2 linked regions of the Hoeflea algicola genome follow. The protein of the gene in region 1 interacts with the protein of each later gene in a pairwise test. Links are inferred from orthologs where the notes say so. Each region holds a gene or a part of one and is shown on either strand. Other genes may lie near its edges.

Evidence for each region.
Region 2: the proteins of def (region 1) and OEG84_RS15245 interact in binary tests that used the Escherichia coli proteins (3 or more experiments, as listed by UniProt). The link is inferred for Hoeflea algicola from one-to-one orthologs.

Annotation. Positions count from the first base shown.
Region 1 is NZ_JAOVZR010000001.1:3,718,550-3,727,698, forward strand. What follows is about bases 1,981-4,914. They hold def (peptide deformylase), read left to right. Parts: upstream 1,981-3,155; coding sequence 3,156-3,674; downstream 3,675-4,914. Other genes in these bases: OEG84_RS18120 (DNA recombination protein RmuC), read right to left, coding at 1,981-3,031; fmt (methionyl-tRNA formyltransferase), read left to right, coding at 3,792-4,742; truA (tRNA pseudouridine(38-40) synthase TruA), read left to right, coding at 4,739-4,914. Outside these bases: OEG84_RS18105 (nucleoside hydrolase), read left to right, coding at 1-89; OEG84_RS18110 (ribokinase), read right to left, coding at 86-985; OEG84_RS18115 (hypothetical protein), read right to left, coding at 1,010-1,591; more of OEG84_RS18120, read right to left, coding at 1,745-1,980; more of truA, read left to right, coding at 4,915-5,488; OEG84_RS18140 (methyl-accepting chemotaxis protein), read left to right, coding at 5,724-8,162; OEG84_RS18145 (chemotaxis protein CheW), read left to right, coding at 8,162-8,632; OEG84_RS18150 (hypothetical protein), read right to left, coding at 8,674-9,149. UniProt on the Escherichia coli protein: Removes the formyl group from the N-terminal Met of newly synthesized proteins. Requires at least a dipeptide for an efficient rate of reaction. N-terminal L-methionine is a prerequisite for activity but the enzyme has broad specificity at other positions.
Region 2 is NZ_JAOVZR010000001.1:3,096,233-3,105,356, reverse strand. Bases 3,658-6,566 are described here. They hold OEG84_RS15245 (aspartate-semialdehyde dehydrogenase), read right to left. Parts: upstream 5,674-6,566; coding sequence 4,642-5,673; downstream 3,658-4,641. Other genes in these bases: OEG84_RS15240 (cation:proton antiporter domain-containing protein), read left to right, coding at 5,992-6,566; OEG84_RS15250 (lytic murein transglycosylase), read right to left, coding at 3,677-4,495. Outside these bases: OEG84_RS15280 (NAD-glutamate dehydrogenase), read right to left, coding at 1-280; OEG84_RS15275 (peroxidase-related enzyme), read left to right, coding at 380-955; OEG84_RS15270 (hypothetical protein), read left to right, coding at 1,054-1,299; pyridoxal kinase PdxY, read left to right, coding at 1,296-2,189; OEG84_RS15260 (carbonic anhydrase), read left to right, coding at 2,305-2,955; OEG84_RS15255 (nuclear transport factor 2 family protein), read left to right, coding at 3,032-3,457; more of OEG84_RS15240, read left to right, coding at 6,567-7,869; leuB (3-isopropylmalate dehydrogenase), read right to left, coding at 7,949-9,052.

The sequences.
Region 1 (9,149 bases):
CCGACCGACCCGACAATGCTTTTGTGGCTGGCGATGTCGACTCCGATCGCTTTTTCGATCTGCTGATCGAGCGCCTCGCCCGGCTTTAAAGCCGGGCCGTGACGTCGCTTGCCAACGGGATCGACGGCTGCGCGCCGGGCGTCAGGCAAGCCAGCGCGCCAGCTACTGCGGCGCGGCGGATGGCTGCGGCAAAGTCCATGCCGGCGTCGAGCCCTTGCGCCAGGTAGCCGCAGAATGTGTCGCCCGCGCCAACCGTGTCGACCGGCTTGATTTTGAGTGAAGCCACGTGCTCGATTGCGCCGTCTCGGGCCCAGAGGACGCCATCGCCACCCAGCGTGATGATCATGCACTGACCGGTGGCTTTGTGCAGCACCTCAAGTTCCGCTCTTGCTGCATCAAGCATTTCCGCCGGTCGGCCCGATAGCCGGGCAAACTCGGTCTCGTTGGCGATGACAATATCGGCAAGTGGCGCCAGCCGCTCGACCGCGTCGGTCAACGGGGCGATGTTGAGAATGCTCGTGATACCGCCCGCGCGCGCAGCCACCAGCGCCGCTTCTGTTGCCGCTTGAGGGATTTCCATCTGCAGCAGCAGCGTGTCACCCTCTGCCATGCGCGCCACCGCCTGCTCGGCATCCTCTACCGCGACATGGCCGTTAGCGCCGGGGATGATGACGATCATGTTCTCGCCGTCGCCGCCGACCAGGATCATCGCCGTGCCGGTGGGGCCTTCGAGGTGGCGAACTGAACTCAGATCAGCGCCAGCCTCGTCAAGCAAGGCGAGCGCCTCGGCGGCAAAGCCATCATCGCCAACTGCCCCGGTCATCCTGACCTGAGCACCGGCGCGCTGAGCCGCCAGCGCCTGATTGGCACCCTTGCCGCCCTGGGCCGTGGAGAAATCCGTCCCGCTGACGGTTTCCCCCGGTTCGGGCAGACGCGGCGTGGTAGCGATCAGGTCCATGTTGACGGATCCGATGACGGTAATCATGGCAGTCTCCCCGGCTTGGCGACCTTAGCCCGGAAAGGACTGCGCGCCGACATTGGTCAGGACGCTAACGCCGGGCTGCTGGACCAGGCACAAGGTGCTTTCGTGGCCCTGAATGTAGCAGATCATCGGATAATCAGCGGTACGCAAGGTCTCGTAAACGTCTCGTGAGACACCTTCCTCGACATAGAATGGGAATTCACCGGCGTCAGGCATGTCCGCCCCTTCGGGCCATTCCGGCAATCGGCCGGAACTGGAATTGTCGGCGTAATCGCCAAGCCAGTCACCCAGCGCAACACCCATCGAATCCGCGTCCGCAACACCGTCAAATCCAAAAAGATTTGCTGCGGCGTGCGAAGCGCTCCAGACGACGTCGTCAACACCGTTGCGTACCACAAGTTCAATGCTGGCACTTGCGCATGGACCACTGACTTGAGCGGATGCGACAAGGTCGCTCAGCCAGGTCTGCTCCATCGAAACTTCGCATTCTGCGGCCATGGCCGAGGTGGAGGCCGCCAGGGTGAAGCCGAGGACGGCGGCGAGCATCACGCCACCGCTGATCGCACCGGGAAATGTCGGCAGGGCTGCAAGCCGGGCGTGAATGGTCATGATATTCCTCTCGATGCGAACCGCCCGTTTGGACAGCTCATTGGTGTTTTAAATCACACGAGACACAGAGACCGCGCAACGGAAATCTGACATTTCCGGGCAAGCAGAGCGAGAAGGCATCCAGCCACGCTGCGGCATTTAAGCTTTTGAGAGCTATTCATCCTCGTCGACAACGCGGAGTTTTAGCGTCGTGGAGCGGGGTTCGAATTTCGGATTTTGCTGGGTGGTGGGTGCACTTTCCTGGGCCGGACGGGTGGCGGCTGCGGGTTTGGCATCATCGGCAATCTGGGCGAATTCCAGCGCCTCGATCTTGGCGCCGCGCTTGCTGAGCTTGTCCGACGAAGTCAGGATCAGATCTACATCTTTCTGTGCCATGGAAAAATGCGCCTGCAGTTTCCGGGTCCGGTCATCAAGCCGCGACAGGTCCTCCATCAACCGCAGCACTTCACCCTGGATCAGATGCGCCTGTTCGCGCATCCGCGCGTCTTTCAGCAACGCCTGGATCACCTGGATCGACAGCATCAACAGCGACGGCGAGACAATCACCACCCGCGCCCGCTGCGCCTTGTGCACGATGGCCTCGAAATTCTCGTGGATCTCGGCAAAGATCGATTCCGACGGAACGAACAGAAATGCCGTGTCCTGGGTTTCGCCGGCGAGCAGATATTTTTCCGAGATGTCGCGGATATGGACCTCGATATCACGGCGGAAGCGCTGTTGTGCACTCTGGGCGGCCTGCTCGCCGCTGCCCTCTGTTTCCGCCGCGCGCATGGCGTTCCATGCTTCCAGCGGGAATTTGGCGTCGATGACAAGATCCGGCGCATCATTCGGCATGGCGATGGTGCAATCGGGCCGCATGCCATTCGACAGGGTAGGCTGAAAGCTGAACGCGCCCATCGGCAACCCGTCCTGGACGATGGTTTCCATCCGCGACTGCCCGAAGGCGCCACGGGTCTGCTTGTTGGACAGGATCGCCTGAAGCCCCACCACATCGCGCGCCAGCGACTGGATGTTGGCCTGTGCGGTATCAATCACCGCCAGCCGCTCCTGCAATTTGCTCAGGTTTTCGTGGGTGGTGCGGGTCTGATCGGTCAGTGTGGTGCCGATGCGCTGGGTCATGCCATCGAGGCGCTGGCCGATCGACTGGTTGAGTTCGGCCTGGCGTGCGCCGAACAATTCGGCCATCGTCCCCATTCGGCCCTGCATTTCCGATTGTGCCTTGAGGATTTCCGCAAGCCGCGCATCGGCCTGGGCGGTGCGCGCAGCGGCAGCCGCGTCAGCTTGCGCGCGCAGCCGGTTGGCACGGGTAAGCGCCAGTGCGAGCCAGCCAAAAAGCAGCAGCAATGCAACGGCAAGGCCGAGTAGCGCGTGCCCGAGCGTCACTGCGGAGCCGCCAAGGTCAAAAAGCCGGGTCGAAAACACGTCGGTGGAGCTATCCATGACGATGACCTAGCTGATTCTGGCACAAATGTCAGATCAAAACAGGAACAAGCTGATCCGGCGGCAATTCAAACTGCCGTGAGCTGCGATTGACGAGACGGCTGTCAGTGACTATTTCAGCGTCATGACCATCAAGCCGATCATCTATTTGCCCGATCCGATCCTGCGCCAGCAATGCCTGCCGGTGGAACGCGTCGATTCCGAGCTCAAAGGCTTCGTCGAGGATATGCTCGAGACCATGTATGAAGCGCCGGGCATTGGCCTTGCTGCCATCCAGGTCGGGGTGCCGCGGCGGTTGCTGGTAATCGACATCGCGGGCAAGGATGAAGACCCCAATCCGCAGGTGTTCATCAATCCCGAACTTGTCGCCACCGGCGATGACACCAGTGTCTATGAGGAAGGCTGCCTGTCGATCCCGGATTACTACGCCGATGTCGAGCGGCCCGCATCGGTTACCGTCAAACATCTCGACCGCGATGGCAAACTGCAGACGACCGAGGCCGACGGCCTGCTCGCTACCTGCCTGCAGCACGAGATTGATCACCTCAACGGCGTGTTGTTCATCGACCATATTTCCAAGCTTAAGCGCGACATGGTGGTGCGCAAGTTCACCAAGCTCGCCAAAACCCGGGTGACCGCCTGATCTCATTCGGGGGTCGGTTCGGAAACACCCGCGACTTCGACGGGCTTGACCTGAGGCTGGAAAACCCGTTTGAACACGGGCGTTGAACAACGCGATAACCGGACGGGCCAATTGCCGATGCGCATCATTTTCATGGGGACGCCCGCTTACGCCGTACCGACGCTGGAAGCGCTTGCCGCGGCAGGACACGAGATCGTTGCGGTCTATTCGCAGCCGCCCCGCCCGGCTGGCCGCCGCGGCCTTGATGTGTTGCCCTCGCCGGTGCACGCCGCCGCCGAGCGACTTGGCATTCCGGTGTTCACGCCCAAGAGCCTGAAGGGCGAGGCGGAGCAGCAAGCCTTTGATGCGCTTGAAGCTGACGCAGCGGTGGTTGTCGCCTACGGACTGCTCTTGCCCAAAGCCATTCTCGATGCGCCGCGGCTAGGCGCCTGGAACGGCCATGCCTCGCTGTTGCCACGCTGGCGCGGTGCGGCGCCGATCCAGCGCGCCATCATGGCCGGTGACAATGAGACCGGCGTCATGATCATGAAAATGGACGAAGGCCTCGACACCGGCCCGGTGGCGTTGACGCAAACCGTCGCGATTGCCACCGACATGACCACCGGTGAGTTGCACGACCGGCTCTCCGAGATCACCGCGCAACTGATGACCAAGGCAATGCAGAGGCTGGAAGCTGACGAATTGCCTGTAACGCCCCAGGCCGAGACTGACGTCAGTTACGCCGCCAAGATCAAGAAGGCCGAAACGCGGGTCGATTTCAATCGGCCGGCACAGGACGTGCACAACCATGTCCGTGGCCTGGCGCCAACGCCGGGTGCCTGGTTTGAACTCGACGTCGGTGATCGCGCCGAACGGGTCAAACTGCTGGCAACCGAAATCGTCGCCACGTCACCGTCAGGCCCTTCGTCGGCAATTGTGCCGGGAACGGTGGTTGATGACCGGCTGCTGGTCGCCTGCAGCGAGGGCGCCGTGTGGCTGTTGAGCCTGCAGAAGGCCGGCGGCAAGCAGCTTGCGGTCGATGAGTTTTTGCGCGGTACTTCGATTGCGCCCGGCACGATGATCGGCTGATGCGCTACCGGCTCGACATTGAATATGACGGCTCCGGCTATGTCGGCTGGCAGCGCCAGGACGAGCACCCGTCGGTGCAGCAGGCAATTGAAACCGCCATTAAGGGCTTTAGCGGCGAGAGCGTCAGCGTCAAAGGCGCAGGACGTACTGATGCCGGTGTTCACGCACTCGGCCAGGTCGCTCATGTCGACCTCGCCAAACAATGGCCAGCGGACACAGTTCGCGATGCCATCAATGCGCATCTGCAGATGGCCCGCGAGCGCGTCGCCATTCTTGCCGCGAGCCCCGTTGCCGATGGTTTTGATGCCCGTTTTTCGGCCCTGCGCCGGCACTATGTCTACCGCATCCTCTGCCGTCGTGCCCCATTGGTGCTGGAGAAGAACCGTGCTGCCTGGTCAACCAGGCCGCTGGACGTCGCAACCATGCACGAAGCCGCACAACGGCTGGTCGGCAGGCATGATTTCACCACCTTCCGCTCGATCCAGTGTCAGGCCAATTCGCCGGTGCGCACGCTCGACCGGCTCGATGTCGTCTCCGGCGCCGCCGATGGGCTGGTCGAGATTCATGCCACGGCGCGCAGCTTCCTGCACAACCAGATACGTTCCTTTGCCGGGACCTTGCGGCTGGTCGGCGAAGGTAAATGGACGGCCGACGACGTCGAGGCGGCGCTTGCCGCTCGCTCCCGTAAGGCCTGCGGCCCGGTGGCAGCACCCGGCGGGCTGTATTTCAAGCAGGTCGACTACTAGAGAAATCGATGGGCGGATCACATTCGCCCCCAAGCGCACCGGCAACGATGGTGGAAACTCTGTCGTTTCCCGCAGGCCGAATCTGACCGTTCCGGATTAACCCGAAGGTAACCCAAACCACAGAAAACTGGTTACGCCAGAAGCTGCGTCCCGTCGCGGTGTGCATGAAGCCTGTTCTGGACGTCTCTCACATCGGGGACATGACAGTCTGATCACTTCGCATTCAGGATCGCTCATGCTTATTTCGCGCAAATTGCCGCTGGCCGCAGCCGTGATGACAATTGTCTCCATCGGCGTCGCCAGTGTTGCCGCTCTCCAGATCGCCTCCGGTGCGCTTGGCGCCAAGTCGGCAGAGACCCTGGTCGCCATCGCTGACGGCCGTCGAAATCAGGTGCAGACCTATCTGGCCAGTGTCGAGCAGGATTTGCTGGCGACCTCTCAGAACAACCTGCTGCGGATCGCGCTGGAAGGGTTCAAGTTCGACTGGGGGTTCCTTGGCGACGGTGTCACCGCAGAGCTCCAGAAGCGCTATATCACCGACAACCCGAACCCCGCGGGTGAACGCCAGAAGCTCGATACCGCCGCGGTCAGCTCCTATGATCAGACCCACGAACGCTACCATCCCAAATTCCGTGAAATGGCCGAAAGCCGCGGCTGGGAAGATTTCTACATTGTCGACATGAACGGCAACATCATCTACTCGGTCAACAAGAACGATGACTTCGCCACCAACCTGAAATCCGGACCGATGAAGGACACCGGTGCAGGCAAGGTGTTCGCCGACATTGTCGAAGCCAACCAGCCCGACAAGACTATCTTTGCCGACTATGCGCCCTATGCGGCTGCCAAAGGCGGATCAGCGGCCTTCATGGGCCACGCGCTGAAATCAGAAATGGGCATCGTCGGCGTCGTCATGATCCGCATGCCCACCGGTAAGATTGCCGAGATCATGGCCAACAACACCGGCTTGGGCGAGACCGGCGAAACCGTGCTGCTCAACGCCGATGGCTTCCTGCTCACCGATTCCGCCAAGACCGAAGAAAACGATGCGCTTACAGCCAAAGTGGCTCCCGACCTGGTTGCTGGCATGAACGGCGCCGAAGTGATTTCGGGCACCTATGACGGCTATCGTGGCATCGATGCCGATATCGCTCTCGCCCAGGTCGATTTCGAGGGTTCCGACTGGGTGGTGGCGACTGTGGTCGACAGCGCCGAATCAGGTGCTGCGGTGGTGACCATGCGCAATACCATTCTGGCGCTCTCGCTGGCCTTGCTGATCGCTGCATTGGCACTTTCGGTCTGGTTCTCGCGCACCCTGACCCGGCCGATCGACCAGATCGTCGCTGCCATGCGCCGGCTCGCCGAGGGGGATACTTCAATCGAGATTTCCGGCGAACAGCGCAATGATGAAATCGGCGAAATGGCGCGCTCGGTTGCTGTGTTCCGCGATGCGGCCATCGAAAAGGTCAGCCTCGAAGCCCAGGCAGATGAAAGCCGTGTGCTCAGCGAGCGCGAACGCCACGAGCGCGAACAGGCAAAGGCCGAGGAAAGCCAGCAGATGCAGCAGGCTGTCGATGCCTTGGCCGGTGGTCTGCACCGCCTGTCGGAAGGCGACTTGTCGGTCCGCCTGCAGACCCCGTTCATGCAGAGCCTCGACCGTTTGCGGCTCGATTTCAATGCCTCGGTGGAAAAGCTCAACACCACGCTTTCGGAAGTCAGTGACAATATTCTCGAGATCAATGGCGACACCGGCGAATTGCGGGCGGCAGCTGATGACCTGTCGCGCCGCACAGAACAGCAGGCAGCTTCGCTGGAGCAGACCTCCGCGGCGCTCGACGAAATCACCGCCACCGTCAAGAGCTCGTCGGTGCGCGCCGACGAGGCCACCGACAAGGTCAGCCAGGCCAAGCAGTCTACCGACCAGTCGAGCAAGGTCGTGGCCGATGCTGTCGATGCCATGGGCCGTATCGAGGTAGCTTCCGGTGAAATCTCGAAGATCATCAGCGTCATCGACGAGATCGCCTTCCAGACCAACCTGCTGGCGCTTAATGCCGGAGTCGAGGCGGCTCGTGCCGGTGAAGCTGGCAAGGGCTTTGCTGTCGTCGCCCAGGAAGTGCGCGAACTGGCCCAGCGCTCGGCGACGGCCGCCAAGGACATCAAGAACCTGATCAGCAAGTCCGGCGAAGAGGTGACCACAGGCGTGTCTCTGGTCCGCCAGACCGGTGAGGCGCTGGCCCAGATCGCCCAGCATGTCAGCGATATCAACGCACAGATCAATTCGATCGCCACGGCAGCGCGCGAACAGTCGACCGGACTGACGGAAATCAACTCGGCGGTCAACCAGATGGATCAGGTCACGCAGCAGAACGCGGCCATGGTGGAACAGACCACGGCCGTCACGCACCGGCTTTCGAGCGGGGCTGCGGCGCTGGATGGTCTGGTCCGCCAGTTCACACTTTCCGGTTCAACTGCTGGCAACGGGGCCGGAGACATGGTCGACGCTGCCGTCGCGCCTGCCAGACAAGCGCCCCGGAAACTGGGTGCAGCCGATACGCAATCACGTCCGGTTCAATCGCCGGTCCGAACAATGGTCAATTCGGTCGCCCGCGCCTTCGGGTCCGGTTCGGCCGCCAAGGCAACTGCAGCGTCACAAGACGACTGGGAGGAATTTTGATGCACGATAATCAGAACAACGCCACCGAATCTGACAGTTTGAGAATCATCTCGTTTCATCTCGGCGCGCAAGTTTTCTGCGTCAACATCATGTCGGTTCGCGAGATCCGCGGCTGGGCCCCTGCGACAACCTTGCCGCATACCCCGCCGCATGTGTTGGGCGTCATCAACCTGCGCGGTTCGGTGATTCCGGTGATCGACATGGCGATCCGCCTCGGCCTGCCGCCGATCAAGCCGACCGAACGTTCGGCGATTATCGTCACAGCCATTGCCGGCAAGCTGGTCGGTCTGCTGGTCGAAAATGTGTCCGACATGATCACTGTCAGCACGGCGGAATTGCAACCGGCGCCCGATGTGCTGCCGGCAGCCGAGCGTGCGCTGACCAAGGCTATCATTCCAGTCGACACGCAGATGATCTGCTATCTTGATCTCGACGCTTTGTTCTCCGTTACCGAGGAAATGGCGGCCTGACCGGGCCCAGCCTGCATCCGGCCGCGGGAAACCGGGCCGCTCTAACCACCCAACGCGGTGAATGCCAATTCGGAAATGGTCAATCCGGTCATCACCATCATCAGGGTGATGAACACCGAGATCAGCACCTCGCCTTCAAGGCAGCCCCGTATCACCCGGAAATAGAGCCCGATCACCGCCATATAGGCAATCAGCGACAGCGTTGCGCTGAGCACATCGGGAACCGGCGCGAGATAGCGCAGTGCGGCCGGGAAAAAGCCAACATAGACGGAAAACAACCCGTACCAATTGCTGACCACGACCAGCCGCGCAAACTTGTCGCCAAGTCCGAATAGTTGCGACACCGCCAGCAGCAGGATCGACGGGATCAGCCACGCCGCCAGATCGAAGCCGCCCGAAACCAGAAAGAAGCCCAGCGTCTCGGCGGCGCCGTCAGGTCGGGTCTCGGGCACAGCGCGCCACACGCCTGTCCACAGGAAGCATTGTACCGGCCAGGTCCACACGAAGGCGCCGAACG
Region 2 (9,124 bases), 620 kb from region 1 along the record:
GGGTGGTGATCAACAACACCGAGACGGCCTGGCCATCCTTGGTGGTATGATCGCCCTCGACCAAACTCATCCGCGATGTCTTTCCGTCCCAGGCGCGAATTTCAGCTTCTGCGAGCATGGCCGAATGCGCCAGGCTTTGCGGCGGAAAATGCGCGAGATCGTCCATGCTGACCCGGGAGAAAAGAATCTCCGGCTTGACGTGCGGCTTGCTGCTCTTGGCTGCGATTGTTGCGGCTTCTGCGAGCAGCGGCTCTGCCTTGCGGCTATTCTTGACACCCATTCCAGGCCTCCAGGACTTGATCTTTGGTCGAAACCTAGCAGAAGTGGCATGCAAAGCGACCAGATTTCGTACCGGATAACAATAATTGGAGAATTTGTGATGACATCTGCACCAGAAGCCGTGATCGCGCTGAATCTCAAGCAGGAAACGCCGCTTAGCGATGCCATGACCGCCTACTTCGCCAAATGCGAGGAAAAGCTCGGGATGGTCCCCAATGTGCTCAGGGCCTACGCCTTCAACAATAACAAGCTGGAAGCCTTTGCGGCCTTCTACAATGACCTGATGCTGGCGGATTCCGGCCTGAGCAAACTCGACCGGGAGTTGATTGCGGTGGCGGTCTCGGCGGTCAACCGGTGCTATTATTGCCTGACTGCCCATGGAGCTGCGGTGCGGGTGTTGTCGGGAAAGCCGGAACTGGGCGAGCAAATGGTGATGAACTATCTGGTGGCCGACCTGAAGCCGAAACAACGGGCGATGCTCGATTTCGCAGTGCTGATGACCGAAGACCCGGCACGGATCGAAGAGGCGGACCGGCAGGCGCTGCGCGATGTGGGATACAGCGATCGGGATATATGGGATATCGCCGCGGTTGCCTCTTTTTACAACATGAGCAACCGGATGGCGTCGGCCACCGACATGCGCCCCAACGCCGAATATCATGGCATGGCCCGCTGACGCTCGGTGGCGGTGTCGAATGATATGGGGTGTTTGCGCCGCAGCGGCGACGGGCGCTAGGATGAACCGGAGCGCTATTCTTGCAGAAAGCAGGTGTCATGAAAGACGATGAGAAGACCGTTCGCGACGCCAAACGCGCGCTCGACCGACTCGGCGAGGAGGGCGGGCTGTCGGCGACGCCGGTGATGAAATCTGCCGCCAACAGTGTGCGCGATCATTTTGCCGCCAAGGACGCCGACAAGACCGATGCAGCAGAACTGTGGGGCACGCGGATTGCTCGCGGCCTGGCTGTGCTGGCGCTGCTGGGCCTGGTGTGGTGGTTGTTCGGGCAGATTTCGACATGAGCCAGGGCAACCAGAACAATCCGGGGATCCACCCGGCGGTGATCGTCATTTCCAGCCATGTGGTGCGCGGATCGGTGGGCAACCGCGCCGCCGTGTTCGCACTGGAAACCCTCGGGTTTCCTGTGTGGGCGGTTCCAACCGTGATCCTTCCCTGGCATCCGGGGCATTCGCGAGCCACCCGGATTGTTCCTTCAAGAGAGGATTTCTCGGCGCTGATTGATGATTTGTGCCGGGCGCCCTGGCTTGGCGAAGTCGGCGCGGTGCTCAGCGGCTATCTCGGCGAGGCTGGCCAGGCGGAAGACATCGCCCGGCTGGTGGGCGCAGTGCGGGCGGCCAATCCGGGTGCGCTGTACATGTGCGACCCCGTGATCGGCGATACCGGCGGGCTCTATGTTCCGGAAATTACCGCCAATGCCATTGCGAACAAGCTGATTCCGATCGCCAGCATCGCCACCCCGAATGTGCATGAGCTTGGCTGGTTGTCGGGCGCCGAGGTCAAAGATACGGCATCGATGTTGTCGGCGGCGGAGACGCTGGGGCCGGCCAGGGTGCTGGTCACCTCGGCGATCGCGATGATGGCGGGCAGCACCGGCAACCTGCTGGTCAGCGGCGGTGAGGCCCATATGGCCGAACACCGCAGCATCGCCAATGCGCCAAACGGCCTCGGCGACCTGATGTCGGCGACCTTCCTGGCGCGGCTGCTGGAAGGAATGGCTGAGGAGAAGGCGCTGCAAATGGCTACTGGCGCCGTGTTCGAGATCCTGGCACGAACCGCACGGCGCGGCGCTGACGAGTTGACGCTTGAGACCGATGCGCAGAGTCTGCGCACGCCGATGGCGATGGTCAATATGCGGCGGGTTCATTCCGGGACAAGACGAAAACACCCATAATGATGGCGGCGATGGGGGGCGTGCGGAGCGGTGTATCCAGTATTTTTATCCGTGGATTTGCATATCGCCTAAAGGATGATTGATCTTCGTGCCGCGCGCGTTTATGTGCGTTGCCATGTCGACATTTCCATCCAGGCTTCTTGAAGGCTACAAAACATTCATGAGCGGCCGCTACACGGCCGAAAGAGATCGTTACAGACAATTGGCCGAAACCGGCCAGGAACCACACACGCTGGTCATTGCCTGCTGCGATTCACGCACCGCACCCGAGACCGTTTTCGATTGTGGTCCGGGCGAAATGTTCGTAATCCGCAATGTCTCCAATCTGGTGCCGCCCTACGAGCCGGATGATAATCTTCACGCTACCTCGGCAGCGCTCGAATTTGCAGTGCAGGCACTCAAGATTCGGCAGATCGTCGTGCTCGGCCATGGCCGCTGCGGCGGCATCAAGGCAGCGCTCGATCCCAATGCGGCGCCGCTCTCGCCGGGCGATTTCATCGGCCACTGGGTGAAACTACTGAAGCCAGCGGCGCAACAGATCCAGGACAGCCAGCTGATGACCAGCGGCGAGCGGCAGATCGCGCTGGAGCGTATCTCGATCCGCAACTCGATCTCCAATCTGCGGAGTTTTCCGTGCGTCAAGATCCTTGAAGATCGCGGCAAGATGAAGCTGCACGGCGCCTGGTTCGATATTTCGACCGGTGAACTGTGGGTCATGGACCCCCAAACCGGCGATTTCTACCGGCCCGACCTGCCTCTGGCTTGACAGCAGCCCCCGCACTCCGGTTCCATGGCGGTGGCGCACTTGCCAGCCTGGAAGCGGCGCCTGCGGGAGCCTTCACATGCGTCTGATCCGAACTGTACTTATTGCCGCCACCGTGCTTGTCGCCATCCCGGCGGTTGCCGCGGCGCAAACGACAAGTTCGCTGCTGGAGCGATGGTATACGGCACTGTTCGACGTCAACCGGGTCGCACTCACCGATTTGCTGGCCGATGATGCGAAAATCGAACTTGGGGATCTCGAGGTAACCCAGACCAAAGCGGAATTCGTCGAGGCGCTGGATGAATGGGAAGAGATTGCCGCCACGGCCAATTTTGCCTGGCAACTCGACCCCGAGGCGAGGATCGACGACACCACTGCCACGGCGCTGGTGTGTTACCAGTTCACCGACAATGAATTGCTGATCCGCGAGGCGTTCACCTTCAAGGGCGGCAAGATCATCCACAGCGTACAAACCACGGTGGACGAAAGCTGCGACGAATTCTGACGCTGTTTTTGTGATCAGTCCGGATAACGGATCGGTGATCGCGGCCGGAAAATGGGCTTTTCAGCTCGGCGGAACCAATTGAATGCATGGATCTGCAACAGATTGAATCGACGCATGTGCGGTGTCGTTCAGGCAGATCGGCCTGAACGCGCCATGGACCGGGTCGATCCGGCCCGCGGCAGTTGGCGCGGGCCGTCAGCATCAGACTTTAGCTGAGCTTCAACCGTCGATGTCCGCACCGATCTTGGCAATTGCCTTTTGGTAGACGCTGGCTGCGTTCCAGCCCTCGATCGCCCGGTGGTTGCCCTCTCCCGGCTGATAGCCGCCGCCGCGGCTCCAGCCATGGGCGCGGAGGAAATTCGCGGTCGAGGCCAGTGCGTCGGCAGAGGACGCCAGATCGACGCTGCCGTTGCGGTCGCCATCGACGCCGAAACGGACGACATTTGCGGGCAGGAACTGGGTCTGGCCGATTTCGCCATGGGCGGCGCCCTTGAAGTCGGGGCTCAGCCAGCCCTTCTGTATGAGCTGCAACTGGGCATAGAGCTGTTCGGTGAAAAACGCCGAGCGACGGCAATCATAGGCCAGCGTCGCCACAGCCGACATGGTGTGCTGGTTGCCGGAAAACCGGCCGAAACCTGATTCCATGCCCCAGATCGCGAGCAGCGGACCGGCAGGTACGCCGTATTTCTTCTCGATCGCATCGAACATTCCGGCATTGCGCTTCTTCAGCTTCTTGCCCTGGGAAATGATGGTGTTGGCGCCGCGCTTCTGCATGAACTGGTCGAAAGACAATTTGAAGCTGCGCTGATTGCGGTCCAGCGAAATCGTCTTGGTGGCATAACGGACGTTGGCGAAAGCCCTGTCGAGCGTGCGCTCGGAGATGCCTGCCCGGGCCGCTTCCTTCTTGAACTGGGTGATCCAAGCGGGAAAGCCCTTGGAGTTGTTGCCGCATTGTGCGGCAATCGCCGGTGTGGCGAAGCCTATCATAACCAGCGCGGCAATGCCCGCTGCGGTCAGTTTTCCACCCGTGTCGTTCATGCATCATCACCCTTGTGTCGTGAAACTTGGCCGGGGCGAAGCTTGCCAGCGTTTCGCTGAAAAGTCACGACCCGCCAATTCCGTGGCTCAATAAAAAGGCCCGCCGATGGGGTGCACCGGCGGGCCATCAAATGGCTCGATTGCATTCAGGCAGCCAGCCGCGGCTTGATCAGCCGCCGGTTGACCAGCAGTTCGGCGATCTGAATGGTGTTGAGAGCGGCACCCTTGCGCAGATTGTCAGAGACGACCCAGATGTTGAGGCCGTTTTCGACAGTTGCGTCCTCGCGGATGCGCGAGATGAAGGTGGCGTCTTCGCCAGCACATTCATAGGGCGTGATGTAGCCACCGTCCTCGTGCTTGTCGATGACCTGGCAGCCGGGTGCGTCGCGCAGGATGTCACGGGCTTCCTCGGCAGAAATCTCGTTTTCAAACTCGATATTGACCGATTCCGAATGGCCGATGAACACCGGCACGCGCACGGCGGTGCAGGTGACCTTGATCTTCGGATCCAGCATCTTCTTGGTTTCGGCCAGCACCTTCCATTCTTCCTTGGTGTAGCCGTCTTCCATGAAGTCATCGATATGCGGAATGACGTTGAAGGCGATGCGCTTGGTGAATTTGTGGGTCGAGATCGAATCTGCGACAAACACGGCGCGGGTCTGGTTGAACAGCTCGTCCATGCCGTCCTTGCCGGCGCCGGAAACCGACTGGTAGGTCGAGATCACCAGGCGTTTGATCTTGGCGTGATCATGCAGCGGCTTGAGCGCGACGACCAGCTGTGCCGTCGAGCAATTCGGGTTGGCGATGATGTTGCGCTTGGTATAGCCGGTGATCGCATCCGGATTGACTTCAGGCACGATCAACGGCACGTCGGCGTCGTAGCGCCAGGCCGAGGAATTATCGATGACGATGCAGCCTTGGGCGGCGATCTTGGGCGACCATTTCTTGCTGATCGTGCCACCGGCAGACATCAGGCAGAGATCGGTGCCGGTAAAATCATAATTTTCGAGATTCTTGACCTTCAGGGTCTTGTCGCCGAAGGAAACTTCGGTGCCCACCGAGCGGCTCGAGGCAAGGGCTACGACTTCGCTGACAGGGAAGGCGCGCTCTGACAAAATGTTGAGCATTTCGCGGCCGACATTGCCCGTCGCACCGACAATTGCGATTTTGAAACCCATGGTTTCCGTGCTCCTCTCTCCCCTTGTTAGCGGTCAAGCGCCACTCTTCCCGCCCCGGGGAGAGTGAGGGGGGCGGAACGGGTCAGATCGCGGTCTTGGTTTTGATCGTGGTGCGCATGGTGGGCGTGTTTTGATGGAAGTGCGCTGAAATGTCAATTCGTTCCGTGCGGTCGCCGGCTAACAACGTTTTGGCCCGGTTCGCACCGGTTGCCGCGCTTCTGCTGTGCAGCAAGACAGGCGATATCCCGGGCTTCCTTTTTCAGACAGAATGCGAATATTGCTGCAAGGCCTCACAACATTGGGCCAAGGGGATGTTTCATGACCGATTTTCTGTTGCTTGCATTTGTGTTTCTTGTCGCGGGCGTTTTCGCTGTGCCGATTGCCACGCGGCTGGGACTTGGCTCGGTGCTTGGCTACCTGATCGCCGGTATTGCAATTTCGCCGGTGCTGGCGCTGCTCGATGTCGACGTGCTGTCGATTCAGCATTTTGCCGAGTTCGGCGTGGTGATGATGCTGTTTCTGGTCGGCCTCGAACTGGAGCCGAAAATGCTCTGGCAGATGCGGACGCGGTTGATCGGGCTTGGCGGCGCGCAGGTAGCGGGCAGCACGCTTCTGGTGATGATGGTGGCGATGGCGCTGGGCCAATCCTGGACGGTGAGCCTGGCGATCGGGCTGGTGCTGTCGCTCTCGTCGACGGCGATCGTGCTGCAGTCGCTCAATGAAAAGGGACTGTTGAAAAGCGATGGCGGGCAATCGAGTTTCTCGGTGCTGTTGTTCCAGGACATTGCCGTGATTCCAATGCTGGCGCTGATCCCGTTGTTGGCGCTGCCGGAATTGCTCGAAGCCCATCACGCTGCCAGTGCCGCGCAGGGATCCGGCGGCGGCGATCATGGCGCGACGATGAGCCTGGTGGCCGGGCTCAATGGCTGGCAAACCACGCTGGTCACCCTGGCCGCGGTGGCCGCTGTGGTGTTGATCGGCAGTCGGCTGACGCGGCCCCTGTTTCGCTTCATCGCAACCTCGCAATTGCGCGAGCTTTTCACCGCCACGGCCTTGCTGATGGTAATCGGCATCGCCTTGCTGATGTCGCTGGTCGGTCTGTCGCCGGCGCTCGGCACCTTTCTTGCCGGTGTGGTGCTGGCCAACAGCGAATACCGCCACGAACTGGAATCCGATATCGGCCCGTTCAAGGGGCTATTGCTCGGTCTGTTTTTCATGAGTGTCGGCGCCGGCATCAATTTCGCGCTGTTGGCCGACAATCCGGGGCTGATCGTCGCCCTGACCCTGGCGCTGATCGCCATAAAGGCCGGCGTGCTCTATGTGCTGGCGCTGGTCTTCAAGCTGCGTGGCGGCGATCGCTGGCTGTTTGCATTGGGATTGGCGCAGGCCGGTGAGTTCGGCTTCGTGTTGTTGTCGTTTACGGTGGCAAATTCGGTGATCCCGGCTGAGATCGCCGATCAGCTGCTGTTGGTGGTGGCGCTGTCGATGGTACTGACGCCGGGGCTTTTCATACTCTATGACCGGGTTATCGCGCCACGGTTTGTCGAGGCAGACGGGCGGCAAACCGACCAGATCGACGAGCAAAACCACATCATCATAGCTGGCCATGGCCGCATGGGCGGGCTGATCCAGCGGATGCTGTCGGCAGCCGGTTACGGCTCGACGGTGATTGATTTCAATTCCAAACGCATCGACATGATGGGCCGTTTCGGGTTGAAATCCTATTATGGCGACGCCACCCGACCCGAACTTCTGCATGCGGCCGGCATCTCTGAGGCCAAGCTGATCGTTATCGCCATCGATGATCGTGAGCAGATTACCGAATTGACCAGATATCTGCAGCATACCCATCCGGGCGTGCATGTGCTGGCGCGCGCGGTTGACCGTGACCATGTCTATGATCTCTGGGCCGCCGGCTGCCGCGATATCGTCCGCGAGACCTATGACAGCTCGATCCGGATGGGCCGATCCGCGTTTGAGGCGTTGGGGATTTCCACGCCCCATGCTCACGCCATGGCCGACGCCTTCGACCGCATGGACCGGAAATCGATGCTTGAGGTGGCGAGCGTCTACGATCCGAAACTGACGCTGGCTGAGAACGAGCCCTATATCCAGAAGGTGCGCGAGATGATGGGGCCCTGGCGCGCCGAACTGGCCCGGCAGATGGAAGAAATCCGCCGTTCAGACACAACCTGACCAGCCAGCGGGGTTCAACAAAAACCCGGCCGAGCGTGGAGCCGGGCCGGGTTGGATTTGCCGTTATAAATGGTGATGCTTATCCTGCGTAAGCGGCGACGATGGCGTCGCCCATTTCGGCAGTGGTCACCTTGGTGCAGCCATCCGACATGATATCGCCGGTGCGCAGGCCGTTTCCAAGCACGGTGGCAATGGCTGCATCCAGCCGCTCGGCTTCAGCTACCATGTCGAAGGAATAGCGCAGGCACATGGCAAAGGAGGCGATCATGGCGATCGGGTTGGCGATGCCCTGGCCGGCGATATCGGGTGCCGAGCCGTGCACCGGCTCGTAGAGCGCCTTGCGCTTGCCGGTCTTGGGATCGGGTGCGCCGAGCGAGGCGGAGGGCAGCATGCCGAGTGAGCCGGTCAGCATGGCGGCGACGTCTGAGAGCATATCGCCAAACAGATTGTCGGTGACGATGACGTCGAACTGCTTGGGCCAGCGCACCAGCTGCATGCCGCCGGCATCGGCCAGCATGTGGCTCAGCTTGACGTCGGAGAAACGTGCCTTGTGGGTGGCGGTCACCACCTCGTTCCAGAGCACGCCGGATTTCATGACGTTGCGCTTTTCCATCGAACAGACTTCGTTCCTGCGGGTGCGCGCCAGCTCGAAGGCGACGGCTGAAATGCGTTCGATTTCGTAGGTGTCATAGACCTGGGTGTCTATGCCGCGCTTCTGACCGTTGCCGAGATCGATGATTTCCTTGGGTTCGCCGAAATAGACGCCGCCGGTGAGTTCGCGGACGATCAGGATATCGAGGCCTTCGACAACTTCGGGCTTGAGCGAAGACGAGGCGGCAAGCGCCGGGTAGCAGATTGCCGGACGCAGGTTGGCGAACAGCTCCATGTCCTTGCGCAGCCGCAAAAGACCTGCCTCGGGACGCACTTCATACGGCACAGGATCCCATTTCGGACCGCCAACCGCGCCGAACAATACGGCGTCGGCGGCCATCGCCTTTTCCATGTCCGCGTCGGAAATTGCCTGGCCGCAGGCGTCATAGGCGCATCCGCCGACCAGTCCCTCGTCGGTGACGAAATCCGTTCCGTGCTTGTCATTGAGATGGGCGATGACTTTCCGGACTTCGGCCATGGCTTCCGGGCCGATGCCGTCGCCAGGAAGCAGAAAGAGAGAACGAGACGTCATGGATCATGCCTTTCAAAAGTAAAAATCGCAGCTTTCGGGTGAGCATTAACGCCGGCCCGGCGATTTTTCAAC